Regions from separate parts of the Cupriavidus sp. SK-4 genome, predicted to be linked through region 1. Evidence: predicted binding sites of a transcription regulator. Region 1 holds the regulator's gene; each other region holds the start of a gene.
The links. Region 1 encodes FNR, which switches genes on or off when oxygen is low (the NO sensors DNR and NnrR bind a similar motif). Its sites were predicted from a motif close to TTGATNNNNATCAA; they were not measured.
Positions count from the first base shown of each region.

Region 2: CF68_RS22935 (nitrite reductase) is a predicted target of FNR. The motif match lies at 2,272-2,285, and genes of this name have one in related genera.
Region 3: CF68_RS12870 (OmpW family protein) is a predicted target of FNR. The motif match lies at 1,509-1,522, and genes of this name have one in related genera.
Region 4: CF68_RS03765 (universal stress protein) is a predicted target of FNR. The motif match lies at 1,634-1,647, and genes of this name have one in related genera.

Region 1 is NZ_JFJW01000020.1:68,522-71,752, forward strand. It holds partial or broken gene CF68_RS38030 (4Fe-4S dicluster domain-containing protein) at 1-649, shown strand, start outside; gene CF68_RS04730 (membrane protein) at 736-945, shown strand; gene CF68_RS04735 (hypothetical protein) at 942-1,187, shown strand; gene fnr (fumarate/nitrate reduction transcriptional regulator Fnr) at 1,250-1,975, opposite strand; gene CF68_RS04745 (sulfite exporter TauE/SafE family protein) at 2,054-2,812, shown strand.
Region 2 is NZ_JFJW01000102.1:147,426-150,656, reverse strand. It holds partial or broken gene CF68_RS22945 (cytochrome D1 domain-containing protein) at 1-185, opposite strand, end outside; gene CF68_RS22940 (cytochrome c) at 125-487, opposite strand; gene CF68_RS22935 (nitrite reductase) at 500-2,164, opposite strand; gene leuD (3-isopropylmalate dehydratase small subunit) at 2,386-3,030, opposite strand; gene leuC (3-isopropylmalate dehydratase large subunit) at 3,023-3,231, opposite strand, start outside.
Region 3 is NZ_JFJW01000061.1:115,694-118,924, reverse strand. It holds gene leuA (2-isopropylmalate synthase) at 1-1,243, shown strand, start outside; gene CF68_RS12870 (OmpW family protein) at 1,586-2,230, shown strand; gene CF68_RS12865 (AMP nucleosidase) at 2,308-3,231, opposite strand, start outside.
Region 4 is NZ_JFJW01000017.1:26,001-29,231, forward strand. It holds gene CF68_RS03755 (carboxymuconolactone decarboxylase family protein) at 1-233, opposite strand, end outside; gene CF68_RS03760 (CaiB/BaiF CoA-transferase family protein) at 326-1,393, opposite strand; gene CF68_RS03765 (universal stress protein) at 1,745-2,185, shown strand; gene CF68_RS03770 (serine/threonine protein kinase) at 2,233-3,231, opposite strand, start outside.

The sequences.
Region 1 (3,231 bases):
CGACTGCGTCAACTGCAGCATCTGCGTGCAGGTATGCCCGACGGGCATCGATATCCGCGACGGCCTGCAGTACGAGTGCATCGGCTGCGGCGCCTGCATCGACGCCTGCGACCAGGTCATGGACAAGATGGACTATCCGCGCGGCCTGATCCGGTACACCTCGGAAAACGCGATGCGCAAGGCCTTGTCGGCGGCGGCATCGCGCAAGCGCCTGCTACGTCCGCGCATCATCATCTATTCCGTGATCTGGGTGGTGCTGCTGGCCGGCTTCATGGCTTCGATCGCGCTGCGCACGCCGCTGAAGGTCGACATCATCCGCGACCGTGGTGCGCTGGGCCGTGAAGTGGAAGGCCGCTGGATCGAGAACGTCTATCGCCTGCAGCTGATCAACACGACCGAAGCGCCGATGCAGATCAGCGTGCGCGCCGACAGCGACGAGCTGAAGGACCTGACGGTGGAATACGACAAGCAGGCCGAATCGCTGGCGCCGACGTCCAACCGGTTGCTGCCGATCCGGATCCGCGTGCCGATCGAGGCCGCGGCGCAGGGCACGCACAAGATCAACGTGACAGTGACGAGCGAAGGCACGGAGCGGGGGCATGCCGAAATCCGGCAATCCACCAGTTTCATCGTTCCGCGCGATTTGTGAGGCTAGTGTCCTATTCCATGGCAAGGTATTTGCGGAACAGGGCACTAGGCAGGCGCGGACGTAGTCGTCAAGATAAAGGGGGCAAGATGAGTCAGCAAGGCAATCCGTGGTGGAAGGAGCCGTGGCCGTGGCTGTTGATGAGCGGCCCGCTGGTGGCGATGGTGGCGTGCGGCGTGACGATCTGGCTGGCGTCCACGCATCCGGACATGCCGGTACAGGGTGCAACGCGTCATGGCCTGGTGGTGGAGAAGGCCGATGCCACGCCGCCCAAGGCTGCCGCAGCGAGGCAGCCATGAGGTTGCGCTGGCTGATGTGGGTACTCTGGCCGGCGTTCCTGATGGCTGGCTTTGCGACCGCGACGGTGTTTTCGGTGGTGGACCCCGGTGATCTGAACTTCTTCGGCCAGCCGATCGAAGCGTCCCGCGAATCGGTCTACACCATCGGCTTCCTGATGGCCTGGGTGTTCTGCGCGTTGTCCAGCGGACTGACGCTCTACACCATGCCGACGCGGCTCAGCGATACCGACGAACTGGAATGAGCGGACTGGCGTGAAGTCTGCGCTGCCATGGCCGGATGCGGCACTGGCAGCGCCTTGGCCGCCTAGCAGGAGCGGCTGTAGAGTTGCTTGATGCCTTCGATATCCACCAGCTTGACGTGGCGCTGGCGAATCTGGATCAGGCCGGCTTCGGCAAAGCGGGAGAACAGGCGGCTGACGGTTTCGAGCTTCAGGCCCAGGTAGCTGCCGATCTCTTCGCGGCTCATGCGCATCACGAACTCGGACGCCGAATAGCCGCGCGCCGACAGGCGCTCAGAGAGGTTGATCAGGAAGGCGGCGAGGCGTTCCTCGGCGCGCATTGAGCCCAGCGTGACCAGCATCAGCTGGTCGTGCGTGATTTCCTTGCCCATCAGGCGCAGGAACTGCTGCTGCAGCGATGGCAGGTCTGCCGAGAGGGACTGCAATTCGCTCATGCGGACCACGCAGACTTCGGTATCTTCCAGCGCGGCGGCATCGGAGGCATGCTGCATCTCGCCCAGCCCGTCGAGACCGACGATTTCGCCGGGCAGGTGGAAGCCGGTAATCTGCGAGCGGCCGTCTTCGGTGGTGACGTGGGTCTTGAGCGTGCCAAAGCGCACGGCATAGACCGCGGTGAGCGGATCGCCCATGCGATACAGGGTTTCACCCTTGTGCACACGGATGCGTTCCTGCACCAGCGTGTCCATCTTGGCGAGGTCTTGCTGCGACATGCCGACCGGAAGGCACAGCTGCCCCATGGCACAGGTGGAGCAGCGGGGCGACATCTCGGTAACGGGAATGGAGGTGAGCAATTGGAACCTGCTAGAAATGGCAGCGTGGGCGCGATTAGGACATTTTACCGTGCGATGTGATGTGGTAGGGAGTAAGAATTGACATTTGGCGTGCTGATCAGCGTTTTTCTGCTGGCCTTGCTTGGCGGGGTCCACTGCGCCGCCATGTGCGGCGGCGTGGCACTGGCCGTGGAGCAACGCCGCGGCGCGACGGCGACGATCAGTCTGGTACCCAACCGCGCCGCCTGGCTGGGCGAGTTGCTGACCATGCACGTGGGCCGGATCTCGACCTATATGCTGCTTGGCGCCGCGCTCGGCGCGGTCGGTGCCTCGGCGTGGAAGCAGGACTACCTGCCGGTGCAGCGCTGGCTGTTTGGCGCGGGGAGCGTCATGCTGCTGTGGTCGGGCTGGCGGTTGCTGCGCGGCAACACTTTTACCGTCGACTGGCTGGAGCGGCTGGCGGCGCGCGCCAGCACCACGGTGGCGCGGCGGCTGGGTGGCCTGGCAGGCAGCATGCCGGCCTTTGTGCGGGCGCGCGGCGGCCTGGCGCAGCGCTATGGCGTGGGCCTGGCGTGGGGCCTGGTGCCGTGCGGCATGGTCTATGGGGCGCTTACGCTGGCGCTGCTGGCGGGCAACGCGGCGTCCGGGGCACTCGTGATGGGCGTGTTCGGGCTCGGCACACTGCCTAACCTGCTGGTGCTTTCCGGCCTGTCGGGCTACTTGCGCACGCTGTCGCGACGTCCCGGCGTGCGCCTGGGGGCCGGCCTGGCGGTGATGGCGTTCGGCGGTCTCGGCATTGCGCGAGCGGTGCTGCTGCCACATTCGCTGGCCGAGCATGGATTCTGCCTGGTGTTCTGAGGCGCCGGCGCCGCCCGGGCAACGGATGATGGTTGCAGGCGGGGGCGGGAATGCCATACAATCGCCAACATTGCGGTATCGCGCGGTGTAATATGAGCCGCGGTAAGCAGCGGGCGAGCAGCGCCAGGCGGCCTTCATACCAGAAGGCGCGTTCAGGGCAGGGGAAGCGGAAGGTTTTCGATGCCCGTCCCGTCCCCACAGTCCATCCGGTTCAAAAGATCTGGTTCAAAAGTCCGGCTGGCACTGCGGTGTTGGCGATGCCGGCCTTGCTCCCGATACCCGTTTTTCTTGCGTCCGAGGCCTTCAGTTCGCTGACAGTGACGTCCGATATGTGCGGATGCGCTACGCAAGAGGTTCGCTGGCCGGCCCATAACGGCATGCGAACGATCTCCTGCCGGAACGCCCGGCAACTCGATGCA
Region 2 (3,231 bases), on a different contig from region 1:
TGCAGCCGTCCGGCGGCGCGCTCCACCACCACGCCCAGGTCGCCGGTGCCGCGCACGGCGCTGGCACAACCGGCCACCAGCGCGGCGGCAAAGGTGGCGCACAAGGCCGCGGCCAGGCCGCGGATCAGTTGCCTTGCGGCGAGGCGGCCGGTGGCTTGCCGGCCTGCAGTCGATCGATCAGCCATTGGGCTTCATCCTGCGTCATGAAGGGTTGCCAGGGCGGCATCGCGGTGCCGGGGCGGCCGTACAGCACGGTGGCGACCAGGCCCTCGGGCGGTTTACCGGACAGTGCCTCGCGCGTCAGCGGCGGGCCCAGCCCGCCGCGCAGCGTCATGCCGTGGCAGGCGCCGCAGTCATCGCGCAGCCAGTGCGCCAGCTGCGCCTGCCGGGCAGGGGTGGGCTGGGCTGCCGCGGCGGGCGCTGCGCCCAGCACGGCAGCTGCCAGCCCCGCCAGCGCAGCGCGCCGCCAGGCGATGTGATTACGCATGGTGGCGCCGGCTCAGTACACGTCGTGCTGCGTGTTGTAGGCGTTGAACTTGCCGGTCGGGGTGACCAGGCGCTTGTCCTTGATCACGGTCTTGAGCGTGCGGGTCTTGTCGTCGACCACCACCAGCGCGGACTCGCCGTCCTTGGTGCCCCAGACCGAGAACCAGACCTCGTCGCCGGCCTTGTTGTACTCGGCCTGCACCACGCGCCTGGCGCCCGCGCCCTTCAGGTCGGCCCAGTCGGCGATCGGCAGCACCTTGTAGCCGGCTTCCAGGTTGCGCGTGTCGAACACCGCCACCGACTGGTTGAGCTTAGCGTCAGGGTTCAGCGGCGTGTCGACCCACAGGTTGGACGACTTCGGGTGGGTCTTGATGAAGAGCGAACCGCCGCCCTGGCCCTTGATGGTCTGCACCACCTTCCACGCCTGCGCCGGGTGTCCGGCCGGATCGGTGCCGATCAGGCTGATGGTCTCGTCGCCAAGGTGGCTGGTGGTCCAGACCGGGCCGAACTTCGGATGCGTGAAGTTGGCGCCGCGCCCCGGATGCGGGGTCTTGCCCACGTTGATCAGGGCGGCCAGCTTGTTCTCCTTGGTGTCGACCACGGCGATCTTGTCGGACGCATTGGCGGCCACCAGGAAGTAGCGGCCGGTGGCGTCGAAGCCGCCGTCATGCAGGAACTTGGCTGAATCGATGGCGGTGGTCTTCAGGTTGGACAGGTCCGAGTAGTTGACCATCAGGATCTTGCCGGTCTCCTTGGCGTTGATCACGAACTCCGGATGGAAATGGCTGGCGACGATGGCCGCCACGCGCGGCTCGGGGTGGTATTCGTTGTCCACGGTCATGCCGCGCGTGGAGACCACCTTGAGCGGCTTGAGCGTGTCGCCTTCCATGATCACGTACTGCGGCGGCCAGTAGGAACCGGCCACGGCGTACTTGTCTTCATAGCCCTTGTACTTGGAGGTCTCGACCGAGCGCGCCTCCATGCCGACCTTCACTTCCGCGACGATATCGGGCTTGGGCAGCCACAGGTCGATCAGGTCCAGCCGCGCGTCGCGGCCGATCACGTACAGGTAGCGCCCGGACGCCGACATGCGCGAGATATGGACCGCGTAGCCGGTCTTGACGATATTGATGATCTGCTTGCTGTCGCCGTCGATCAGCGCGACCTCGCCGGCATCGCGCAGCGTGACCGAGAAGAGGTTGTCCAGGTTGTACTGGTTCATCTTCTTTGTAGGACGCTGGGCCACCGGCAGGATGTCCTTGCGGCTTTTCTCGATATCGGCCAGCGAGTACTCGGGCGGGGTCGGCGGGTCGAGCTGGATATAGCGCGCCATCAGGTCGACTTCCTTGTCGGAGAGATCGCCCGAGGTGCCCCAGTTAGGCATGCCGGCGGGGCTGCCGTACTTGATGAAGATCTTCAGGTACTCGGTGCCGCGCGCGCGGGTGATGTCCGGCGTCAGCGCCTTGCCGGTCGCGCCCTTGCGCAGTACGCCGTGGCAGCCGGCGCAGCGTTCGAAGTAGATCTGCCGGGCGTGGTCGAACTCAGCGGCGGTGAGGGTGGGGATGGCGGCTTTCGGTTCCGCCTTCGGTTCTGCCTTGGTGGCTGCATGTGGCAGCCCGAGCCAGAGTGAGAGCGGCAATGCCGCGATTGCCGGGTACAGCCAGTTTTTTGCTTTCATGGGTGCCGTGGATCAGCGGTGAGGAAAGCTGTTTCGCGGTGCCCATGCCTGCGTGGCGGGCACATGTCGTCATGTGGAAATCATGCGGACACACTGACGACATGGAATTGACTGGCATCAAACGGCGGCGGTGGTGCGGGAACGAAGTGTGGGGTGGTTGATGCTTGTGGTTGGCATGGTGCAAGCGCACCGTGAAGGCGATGCGCTTGCAAGGGCATGCTTCAGGTCGCGCCCAAGCGGTCGCGCGTGCGCCTGGCCACGTTCGTTGTCCACGGGAACGCGCTCCGGTACTGCTGGATGAACTGCTCGATCTCGCCGCGCTGCCGCAGCGACAGGCCGATCATGTCCAGCCCTTCGATAAACATGCGGCGGTGCCTTGCCGACAGCTCGAAGGCGTAGTCGCCGGAGGGCGTGCGCACGCGCATCGCCTCGACATCGATGCTGATGGTGTTGCCCGCGTCCGCATCCACGTCGTTCATCAACCGCTCGATCACCTCGCGCGGCAGCATCACCAGCAGCAGCCGGTTGTTCATCGCGTTCGAATAGAAGATCTCGCCGAAGCTCGGCGCAATCACGGCGCGGATGCCGAATTGCTGCAGGCCCCAGACGGCGTGCTCGCGGCTGGAGCCGCAGCCGAAATTGGCGCCGCTTACCAGGATGCTGGTGCCGGCGTACTCGGGCCGGTTCAGCACAAAGCCAGCGCGCGGCGCGCCGCTGGCGTCGAAGCGGTGGTCGTAGAGAATGCCCTCGGCCAGCCCGGCCTTGTCGATCCCGCGCAGGAACTGCTTGGGGATGATCTGGTCGGTATCGAGGTTCTCAAAGCGGATGGCGGCGCCTTTGCCGGCGATGCAGGTGGGTTCAGGCATGGGTGATCTCCAGCTTGCGGACGTCGGTGATGACGCCGGTGACGGCGGCCGCGGCGGCCATGGCCGGGCTCATCAGGTGGGTGATGGCACCGCGTCCCTGCCGACCCTCGAAATTGCGGTTGGTGGTGGAAGCGCAGCGCACGCCGTCGGCGAGCACGTCGTCGTTCATGGCCAGGCACATCGAGCAGCCCGGTTGCCGCC
Region 3 (3,231 bases), on a different contig from region 1:
CTCGGGCACGCGCCTGATCAAGTCGCTGACCGATGCCATGCCTGAGACGGCATGGACCTATGAGTATTCGCCCGAGACTTTCAGCCTGGCCGAGCTCGACTTCTCGCTGGAAGTCAGCGACGCCGTCTCTGCCGCCTGGCAGGCCGGCCCGGACCGGCCGATGATCCTGAACCTGCCGACCACGGTTGAATGCAGCACGCCCAACGCGTTCGCCGACCAGATCGAATGGATGCACCGCCGCCTGGCACGGCGCGAACACATCGCGCTGTCAGTGCACCCGCACAACGACCGCGGCACGGCGGTGGCCGCCGCGGAACTGGCGCTGATGGCGGGCGCGGACCGCGTCGAAGGCTGCCTGCTCGGCAACGGCGAGCGCACCGGCAATGTCGACCTGGTGACGCTGGCGCTCAACCTCTATACGCAGGGCGTGGCGCCCGGACTGGACTTCTCCGATATCGACGCGGTGCGCCAGTGCGTGGAGCACTGCAACCAGCTGCCGGTGCATCCGCGCCACCCGTATGTGGGCGACCTGGTGTTCACCGCGTTCTCGGGCTCGCACCAGGATGCGATCCGCAAGGGCTTTGCGCAGCAGCAGCCGGACGGCATCTGGGAAGTGCCTTACCTGCCGATCGACCCGGCCGACCTGGGCCGCAGCTATGACGCGGTGATCCGCGTCAATAGCCAGTCCGGCAAGGGCGGCATGGCCTACCTGCTGGAGCAGGTGCATGGCATCTACATGCCGCGCCGCCTGCAGATCGAATTCAGCCGCGCGGTGCAGGCCATGACCGACGACACCGGGCTCGAGGCGAGTGCCGATGATCTTTATGGGCTGTTCCGGCGCGAGTACCTGACGCAGGAAACGCCGCTGCGCTATGTATCGCACCAGCTGGTGTCTGACAGCGGCGGTGCCACGGAGATCGAAGTGCGGATGGTTCGCGACGGCAAGCCATGCAGCGTGCGCGGCACCGGCAACGGGCCCATCGACGCCTTCGTCAATGCGCTGGACCTGCCGGTACGCGTGATGGACTACCACGAGCATGCGATGACCGCCGGCGCGGATGCGCGCGCGGCCTGCTACGTGGAAGTGCGCGTGGGCGATTCGCCGACAGGGTTCGGCGCCGGCATCGACGCCAACCTGGTCACGGCCTCGCTGCGCGCGGTGATCTCGGGCGTGAACCGGCACCTGCAGGCCGGCTCTGGCGCAGCGCGGGCCCCGCAGTCCGCCGAGGCCGCCGAGGCCTGACACCGCAAGCCGCCGCAAGAAAACCGGTGTGCCCCGCCCCCACGGGGCACACCCGGAAAGACGCCCTTGCGGACGCCCACGACATGCTCGGTGCCGATCCGCACACGCTGCATGCGTGCTCGGATCTTTCGCACAGCGTAAGGGGCAGCATCGCGCCGCGCCACGAATAATTCCGCATGTGTTTAGAAGCGTCGGCGCAGCAGGCACCGCGGCGCCTGCCTCGCTGTAGCGCCTGCGCGACGCAGCCAGGCCCGTTCCCTTCTACTTGTTTTGGGTCAAAGCCCAGCCCGGCCTGCTCGGCCAAACTGGGCCCGGATTTGATACCAGACCAAGCAGAACCTCATGAAAACACTCTCTCTCCGCACCCGGGTCACCTGTTCCGCCATCGCCGCCTGCGCCATGCTGGGCGCCTTCACCACCCCTGCCGCCGCCGCGGACGATGCACAGGGCAACTGGATGGTGCGCCTGCGCGGCACCTATCTCGACATGGCCAACAGCTCCGACCCCGTCGGCGGCGTCGGCCCGTCGGACCGCATCACGGTCAACAACAAGTGGATTCCCGAGTTCGACGTCACCTACTTCTTCACGCCGAACATCGCCGCCGAACTGGTGCTGACCGTGCCGCAGAAGCAGGACGTCTACCTGGACGGCAACAAGGTCGGCACCTTCAAGCATCTGCCGCCGACGCTGCTGGTGCAGTACCACTTCATCCCCAACGGCACCTTCCGCCCGTATATCGGCGCCGGCCTGAACTTCACCCGCATCTGGGGCGCGGACATCGCCAACAACTCGCTGCAGCTCGATAGCTGGAGCGTCGGTCCCGCGCTGCAGATCGGCATGGACTACAAGCTGACCAAGAACTGGTTCCTGAACGCCGACATCAAGAAGATCTGGCTGTCGAGCGACGTGAAGGCCGGCGATGTCAAGGTGTCCAAGGTGAACCTGGATCCGTGGCTGTTCAGCATGGGTGTGGGGTATCGCTTCTGATCCTGCAGTGCCATGCAAAAGGCCGGCGCCAATCAGGTGCCGGCCTTTTGCTTTTCCGGATGAGCGAGGGTGCGGACCTACCGGAACGCCGGCTCATCAAAGCTGCGCAGCTTGCGCGAATGCAGCTGCTCGACTCCGTTCTCACGCAGGATGCGGATCGCCTCCAGCCCGATGGTCATATGCTGGCTGACACGCTGGCGATAGAAGGCGTTGGCCATGCCGCGCAGCTTGAGCTCGCCATGCAGCGGCTTGTCCGACACGCACAGCAACGTGCCATACGGCACGCGCAGCCGGAAGCCGTTGGCCGCCACCGCCGCGCTTTCCATATCGATGGCAATCGCGCGCGACTGGTTGAAGCGCGCATACAGCGACTTGGACTTCAGCTCCCAGTTGCGGTCATCGGTCGAGACTACCGTGCCGGTGCGCATGCGGGTCTTCATCTCGTTGCCGGACAGCCCGGTCACGCGCGCCACGGCCTCCTGCAGCGCCACCTGGATCTCGGCGATCGGCGGCACCGGCACCCACGGCGGCAGGTCGTGGTCGAGCACGTGGTCGTCGCGCACATAGGCGTGCGCCAGCACGTAGTCGCCCAGCTGCTGCGAGCGGCGCAGGCCGCCGCAGTGGCCCACCATCAGCCAGCAATGCGGGCGCAGCACGGCCAGGTGGTCGGTCATGGTCTTGGCGTTGGACGGCCCCACGCCGATATTGACCAGCGTCACCCCCAGCTTGTCTTCGCGCACCAGGTGATAGGCCGGCATCTGCGGCAGCGCGCGCGGGCGCGAGGCGTCGTCGGGTTCCGCGCCGCCCAGTTCCTGCATCACGTCGCCGGGCTCGACAAAGCGGGTGTAGCCGCCGCCATCGCTGCTGGCCATCAGGCCCCGTCCCAGCTCGACAAATTCGTCGACATAGCGCTGGTAGTTGGTGAACAGCACGAAGCGCTGGAAATGCTGCGGTGCCGTGCCGGTGTAGTGGTACAGCCGCTGCAGGGCCAGGTCCACGCG
Region 4 (3,231 bases), on a different contig from region 1:
AGCATCGACACCGTGGCCAGGCTGCGCTGCTTGCGGTCCAGGCCGTCGCGGGTCCAGACCGTGCCCCAGGCGAACTCCGTCACCAGTTGCTGCAGGCTGGTGTCGCCCTGCTGCGCGGCGGCGTCCAGCGCGCGCTTGACGTGCTCGGGGCCGAGCACTTCGGTGCGCACGTCAAGACCGGCCTCGAAGGCCGGCGTGGGGGTATAGGCGGGAGGTTGGCTGGGTTCGGCCATGGCATGGGTCTCCGGTTTGGGTGGATGCCGCATGGTAGCCGAACCGATCAGGCAGACTCGAGAGGCCGCAGCATCGGCGCCGCGGCCCCGGGTCATTCCGTGCCGGCGGGCAGGAAGCGCGGCGCCGGCGCCGAACGCGGCACCTCGCGCTCGCCCTGCTGGTACAGCCGATACGTGCCGCGTGCCTGGTTGTGCGGATGGCGCGCGGCCTCGTCCAGGGTCAGCACGCGCGCAAAGCACACGTCGGTGCCGCCCAGCACCGACTCCCAGTGGGTACTGGGCTTGCCTGCGATGCACGCGGCAATGCGCGCCTTCACCGCGGGCCACTGGGCGCGGTCATACTGAGCGGCGGGGTCGATGTCGGTCAGTTCGAGCCGCTCGAGCAGCTCGCGGTAGAACTGCGGCTCAAGCGCGCCCAGCGTGATGGCGCGGCCGTCGGCACAAGGGAAGACGTCATAGAACGGCGAATCGTGGAAGGGGCTGGGTTGCGGGCCGCCCAGCGTGCCGGCCGCGCGCGACACCTGCACCAGCGAGCCCAGCATGGCGACGATATCGGTGATGGCTGCATCCACCACGCAGCCCTCGCCGCTGGCGCGCGCGCTCAGGATGGCGCTGGTGATGCCGAATGCCAGGCCAAGCGCGCCGGTGGCATCGCCCACCACGGTCGGCGGCACCATCGGCAGTGAGCCTTCGCGCGCGGCCATCGACAAGAGGCCGGTCAGCGCGATGTAGTTAAGGTCGTGGCCGGCGCTCTGCGACAGCGGGCCGGTCTGGCCCCAGCCGGTCATGCGGCCGTAGACCAGGCGCGGATTGCGTGCATGGCACGCCTTCGGACCCAGGCCGAGGCGCTCCATCGCGCCCGGGCGCAGCCCCTCGATCAGCGCGTCGGCGCCGGCCACCAGGTCCAGCGCGGCGGCCACGTCTTGCGGCGACTTCAGGTTCAGTTGCACCACGCGCTTGCCGTGCTCCAGCTCCATCTCAGGCGGCACGGCCTGGCCGCGCAGGATGCGGCGGGCATCCGGCGCGACCGGGCGGGTCACCAGCGTGACCTCGGCGCCCAGGCCGGCCAGCATCGCGCCGCACAACGGGCCGGGGCCGATGCCTTCGAATTCCACTACCTTGATACCGCGCAGGGGCAGCAGGTTGCCACGCTCACTCATGATCGTCGTCTCCGGAAGCGCCGCCCGCCCGCGCCATGGCCGGGGGACAGCTTGCATTGAATTGGTATGGGATGGGCCGTGCCTGCGGCAGCGCGGGCGTGCCAATGCCTGCCGCGGGGCTCGGGAGCATGCTACGCGCCACCGCATTGACGGGGCAATGGCCAAATGCTTCAGCCGGATTGACGGAATCCGTCAGCCGGCCGGCTATCGCACGGCAAGATCGGATAAATCCGATCCGACTTGATCTAAATCGGGTCCTGGCAGGACACTAGGTGCCATGATGGTTCCAGATGGCGGTGCCGCCTCATGGCGCACCGCCTGCCGACAGCCCCCATTCAGGAGATTCCCAACATGACCAATATCGTGCTCGCCACCGACGGCTCGGCCTTCAGCGACGCCGCGGCCCGTTTTATCGCCGAAGGCAAGCTGCTGCAGAGCGGCTTCACCGTGCATGTCGTCCATGTGGCGCCGGAAGTGAGCGGCCAGGTGCGCGCCTTTGTCAGCAAGGAAACCATCGACGACTGGCACAAGGAGGCCAGCGACAAGGCCATGGCGGCGGTCTGCGACATCCTGTCCGCAGCCAAGGTGCCGTTCGAGCGGCACCCGCTGCACGGCTTTGCGCCGGAGCGCATCGTTGCCTGTGCGCGCTCGGTCGACGCCGCGGCCATCGTGATGGGCACGCATGGCCGGGGTTCGTTCTTCGATGCGGTGATCGGTTCAGTCGCGGGCCGCGTGCTGGCGCAGGCCGAGTGCCCGGTGCTGCTGGTCAAGGCGCCGGAAAAGAAGGGTTGAGCAAAGCAGTGGAAAACCGGCGCCCTGGCGGCGCCGACCGGTAGACCTCAGGCGCCCCACAGGGGCGCTTCGTCCATCAGCGCAACCTGTTCGCGCAGTTCCAGGATGCGGTCCTGCCAGTAGCGCGCCGTGCCGAACCAAGGGAACGCGGCCGGAAAGGCCGGGTCGGCCCAGCGGCTGGCCAGCCAGGCGCTGTAGTGCAGCAGCCGCAGCGTGCGCAGCGCTTCCACCAGCCACAGTTCGCGCGGCTGGAATTCGGCGAAGTCCTCATAGCCGGCAACGATGTCGGCCAGCTGGTCCTGCATGGCCGCGCGGTCGCCCTCGAGCAGCATCCAGATGTCCTGGATCGCCGGCGCCATGCGGCTGTCGTCGAAATCCACGAAGTGCGGGCCCGGCGCGCCGTGGGTGCCGCCGCGCGCATCGTCCTCGTCGATCCACAGCACGTTGCCGCGATGGCAGTCGCCGTGGGTGCGCAGCAGGCGCACCTCGCCGGCGCGCTCATAGCAGCGGCGCACGCCGTCCAGCGCCAGGTCTGTCACCGATTGCCACGCGGGCAGCAGCTCGGCGGGAATGCAGCCGCTGGCGAGCAGCCAGTCACGCGGGGCAACGCCGAAGGTTTCCAGATCCAGCGCCGGGCGCGCCTGGTAGGGCTGCGTCGCCCCCAGCGCGTGGATGCGGCCGATAAAGCGGCCGAGCCAGGTCAGCGTGTCGGAACGGTCCAGCGCGGGCTCGCGGCCGCCGCAGCGGGGGAATACCGCGAAACGGAAGCCGGCGTGATGCAGCAGCGTGCCGGCCGCGCCCGGTGCCAGCACCATGGCCGGCACGGCCGGGATCTCGGCATCGGCCAGTTGCTGCACGAAGGCGTGTTCTTCCAGGATGGCCGCGTCGGTCCAGCGGCCCGGACGGTAGAACTTGGCGATGACCGGCGCGGCATCTTCGATGCCCAGCTGCCAGACGCGGTTCTCATAGCTGTTGAGCGCCAGCAGGCGCCCGTCGGGGCGCAGGCCGGCGCCTTCCAGAGCGTCCAGCATCAGCTCCGGCGTCAG